DNA from 2 places in the Mesobacillus sp. QJM3NY_10 genome. Region 2 is predicted to be linked to the other one. Evidence: a T-box and tRNA genes for the amino acid it is inferred to sense, from the RefSeq annotation. Region 2 holds a T-box; the other holds one or more tRNA genes.
What was found. The T-box of region 2 lies ahead of proS (proline--tRNA ligase). A T-box ahead of a tRNA ligase gene usually reads a tRNA of that ligase, here a tRNA-Pro.
Positions count from the first base shown of each region.

Region 1: it encodes a tRNA-Pro, which carries the amino acid that the T-box ahead of proS (proline--tRNA ligase) is inferred to sense. The anticodon was not compared.

Region 1 covers NZ_CM149675.1:243,470-245,623, reverse strand. The annotation lists rRNA gene AC0VX7_RS01360 (16S ribosomal RNA) at 1-974, opposite strand, end outside; tRNA gene AC0VX7_RS01355 (tRNA-Gly) at 1,093-1,166, opposite strand; tRNA gene AC0VX7_RS01350 (tRNA-Pro) at 1,188-1,264, opposite strand; tRNA gene AC0VX7_RS01345 (tRNA-Arg) at 1,283-1,359, opposite strand; tRNA gene AC0VX7_RS01340 (tRNA-Leu) at 1,424-1,509, opposite strand; tRNA gene AC0VX7_RS01335 (tRNA-Leu) at 1,568-1,652, opposite strand; tRNA gene AC0VX7_RS01330 (tRNA-Lys) at 1,718-1,793, opposite strand; tRNA gene AC0VX7_RS01325 (tRNA-Gln) at 1,799-1,873, opposite strand; tRNA gene AC0VX7_RS01320 (tRNA-Asp) at 1,880-1,955, opposite strand; tRNA gene AC0VX7_RS01315 (tRNA-Glu) at 2,030-2,104, opposite strand; tRNA gene AC0VX7_RS01310 (tRNA-Ser) at 2,119-2,154, opposite strand, start outside.
Region 2 covers NZ_CM149675.1:2,175,963-2,178,116, reverse strand. The annotation lists gene proS (proline--tRNA ligase) at 1-998, opposite strand, end outside; T-box leader at 1,054-1,266, opposite strand; gene AC0VX7_RS10975 (STAS domain-containing protein) at 1,485-2,154, opposite strand, start outside.

The DNA.
Region 1 (2,154 bases), 1.9 Mb from region 2:
GCTTCGAATTAAACCACATGCTCCACCGCTTGTGCGGGCCCCCGTCAATTCCTTTGAGTTTCAGCCTTGCGGCCGTACTCCCCAGGCGGAGTGCTTAATGCGTTTGCTGCAGCACTAAAGGGCGGAAACCCTCTAACACTTAGCACTCATCGTTTACGGCGTGGACTACCAGGGTATCTAATCCTGTTCGCTCCCCACGCTTTCGCGCCTCAGCGTCAGTTACAGACCAGAGAGCCGCCTTCGCCACTGGTGTTCCTCCACATCTCTACGCATTTCACCGCTACACGTGGAATTCCGCTCTCCTCTTCTGCACTCAAGTTCCCCAGTTTCCAATGACCCTCCCCGGTTGAGCCGGGGGCTTTCACATCAGACTTAAGGAACCGCCTGCGCGCGCTTTACGCCCAATAATTCCGGACAACGCTTGCCACCTACGTATTACCGCGGCTGCTGGCACGTAGTTAGCCGTGGCTTTCTGGTCAGGTACCGTCAAGGTACCGGCAGTTACTCCGATACTTGTTCTTCCCTGACAACAGAACTTTACGACCCGAAGGCCTTCATCGTTCACGCGGCGTTGCTCCGTCAGACTTTCGTCCATTGCGGAAGATTCCCTACTGCTGCCTCCCGTAGGAGTCTGGGCCGTGTCTCAGTCCCAGTGTGGCCGATCACCCTCTCAGGTCGGCTACGCATCGTTGCCTTGGTGAGCCGTTACCTCACCAACTAGCTAATGCGCCGCGGGCCCATCTGTAAGTGACAGCCGAAACCGTCTTTCAGCTTTCCCTCATGTGAGGGAAAGGATTATCCGGTATTAGCTCCGGTTTCCCGAAGTTATCCCAGTCTTACAGGCAGGTTGCCCACGTGTTACTCACCCGTCCGCCGCTGATCTTCAAAAGCAAGCTAATGAAGATCCGCTCGACTTGCATGTATTAGGCACGCCGCCAGCGTTCGTCCTGAGCCAGGATCAAACTCTCCAAGAAAGAGTTATGAGTTAGCTCATAAAGTTAAAACGTTGGCTCATGTTCTTCTATAATAGAAGTCATGATCATTTATTGTTTGTTGACGCTTGTTTGTTTAGTTTTCAAAGAGCAATGAAATTGGAGCGGGTGAAGAGAATCGAACTCTCATCATCAGCTTGGAAGGCTGAGGTTTTACCACTAAACTACACCCGCATATAAAGTTGAATTGCTGAATGGTCGGGAAGACAGGATTCGAACCTGCGACCCCTTGGTCCCAAACCAAGTGCTCTACCAAGCTGAGCTACTCCCCGTTATTAAGGAAAAAATAATGGCGCGCCCGAAAGGAGTCGAACCCATAACCTTCTGATCCGTAGTCAGACGCTCTATCCAATTGAGCTACGGGCGCATTAGTTTTAATAGCAACTTTTAAATCTTATCACACCCGATATAGGATGTCAATAACTTTTTTTTGGTGCGGCCGAGAGGACTTGAACCTCCACGGGGTTGCCCCCACTAGGCCCTCAACCTAGCGCGTCTGCCATTCCGCCACGACCGCAAAACATGACAGGGTTATATAATAACTAATTGAGGTTCATTAATCAACAGGCAATTAATGGTGCGGGTGAAGGGAGTCGAACCCCCACGCCTTGCGGCGCCAGATCCTAAGTCTGGTGCGTCTGCCAATTCCGCCACACCCGCATATGGATATTCATTCGCCGAAGCGAGAATTAAGGAAAGTTATTTTCGCTGGCGCGAAAAAACTTTGGTGAGCCATGAAGGACTCGAACCTTCGACCCTCTGATTAAAAGTCAGATGCTCTACCGACTGAGCTAATGGCTCGTAAATGGCTGGGCTAGCTGGATTCGAACCAACGCATGTCGCAGTCAAAGTGCGATGCCTTACCGCTTGGCTATAGCCCAATAAAATGGCGGTCCCGACCGGGATCGAACCGGCGATCTCCTGCGTGACAGGCAGGCATGTTAACCGCTACACCACGGGACCAGAAATGGAATTATAATAGTTACTTTCGCTGTCGCGAAGTTAAGGATGATTATTTTCGCTAACGCGAAAAATCTTGGTGACCCCTACGGGATTCGAACCCGTGTTACCGCCGTGAAAGGGCGGTGTCTTAACCGCTTGACCAAGGGGCCATATTAAAAGGTTCTGGCGGAGAAGGAGGGATTTGAACCCTCGCGCCGCT
Region 2 (2,154 bases):
TCCCACTCATTGAATTTATATCCTGGTGATTGATCGGAATCATCAAGTCGAACGCGAATGCCTTCTGCTTTTAAAGCGGCGAAGATTTCATCCAGTTTCTCGATGATGGCCGGGTTCTTTTTCCATGGGCCAACTGGGATCAGAACCACTTGAGTTGGCGCGATTCTTGGCGGCAGTACGAGACCCTGTTCGTCCCCATGCACCATGATGACGGAACCAATCAAACGAGTGGAGGTACCCCAGGATGTTGTATGCACAAATGTGTGTTTATTTTCTTTATTCAAGTATTTAATATCGAATGCTTCCGCAAACTTCGTACCCAGGTAGTGGGATGTTCCTGCCTGGACGGCTTTTCCATCCTTCATCATTGCTTCGATCGAATAGGTGTCAACAGCACCGGCAAATCGTTCAGACGGTGTTTTTTGGCCATCATAAACTGGAATCGCGAGCAAACCTTCGACCACTTCCTTATAGATATTCAACATTTGCATCGTTTCCTTGCGCGCATCTTCCTCGTCGACATGAGCCGTGTGACCTTCCTGCCATAAAAACTCAGAGGTGCGGATGAATGGGAGAGTTTTCTTTTCCCAGCGGAATACATTTGCCCATTGATTAATCAGGACTGGAAGGTCGCGATAACTTTTAATCCAATTAGAATACAAATGTCCAATCATCGTTTCCGAAGTTGGCCTCAATGCCAGACGTTCTTCTAATTCCTCTCCTGCAGCTTCCGTAACCCATGGAAGTTCTGGCGAGAAGCCTTCAATATGGTCCTTTTCCTTTTGGAAGAAGCTTTCCGGAATCAACATCGGGAAATAAGCATTGCGGTGGCCTGTTTCCTTGAACCGCTTGTCCATTTCCGCCTGAATGTGCTCCCAGATTTCATAACCATCCGGCTTAAAAGCAATACAGCCGCGAACCGGGGTGTAATCAAATAATTCCGCTTTTTGAATCGTATCAATATACCATTTTGTAAAATCATTTGTTTGCTGTGACATGTTCTTCTCCTCCTGAAAAATCAAATATAAACATAAAAAAGCATAAAGAGTCCTTAATAAGGACGTCTTTATGCTAATAGACGTGGTACCACCTTAGTTCGACATTCATTATGAATGTCCTCTAAAGTTTGTATCGGAACGACCCGGTTAGTTTTTCGCTAACATCTCCGTGGCAGGTTTCAATAAGGAGGGGTGATATAGCTTTCAGCCATGGCTATATTCTCTGGATTCACAATCCCTATTTACTTGATCACATCATTGATTCCATATTTATAAATTAATATATCAAGTTTCTATCAGGAATTCAACTAGAAGCATAGGGACGTACTTTATGCTTCTAAACACACTGACAGCAGTAACTCCCAACTGGTGATCATTTAATGAAAAGGAGACTATCCAACTGCAATTTTCCAATGGAAAGGCTTCCCTTTGATTATTCATGCAATAAATCGACAGTTTTTATACTGCCGCCTTGTGTGATCATGTTTATTTTGCATTAGCCAAAATTGCCTGCTGTACTGTTCCATAAGTGGTCAATTTAGAGAAATCGACTCCTGTGTTGATGACATCGACTGCAAGTTCAGGGCGAATTCCTGTCAGCATTGTCTCAATTCCGATCAGCCTCAGGACTTTATTGATATTGAAGATGCGAGCTGCTATTTCTGCATCGATCATGGCGATTCCAGAGAAGTCGATGATCAGTTTCTTGATTCTGAGTTCGCTGATCTTTGGAATGACATGGGTCATGATATGGTCGCTGCGTTCAAAATCGAACTCGCCGATCAATGGCAGGATGGCCATGTCCTCTTCGAGCGGAACGATTGGCGATGACAGTTCAGTAATGATTTTTTGATTCCTTTTGTTCTGTTCGTTTGCAAGCCTTTCCCGCTCCATCATTGTTTCCGTGATACTTAAATCGAGCAGGTAGCTGATTCGGTTATTGACAAAAACCACTTCTTCGGTGGTTAGTCCTTCTCCAACCGAAATCTTTGTCAGCATTTCAATTAGCTGAAGGCGTGTTTCCGCGTAGGGCTTCAGAATACTGGCGAGCTCCTCATAGCTGAATTGATATTCTCTTCGATTTGCTTGCCGTTCTTTATGCCAGGCAATGAAAGTCTCCGCCACCTCTTCCTTTGGCAGGTTCAGTGTGTTGCCG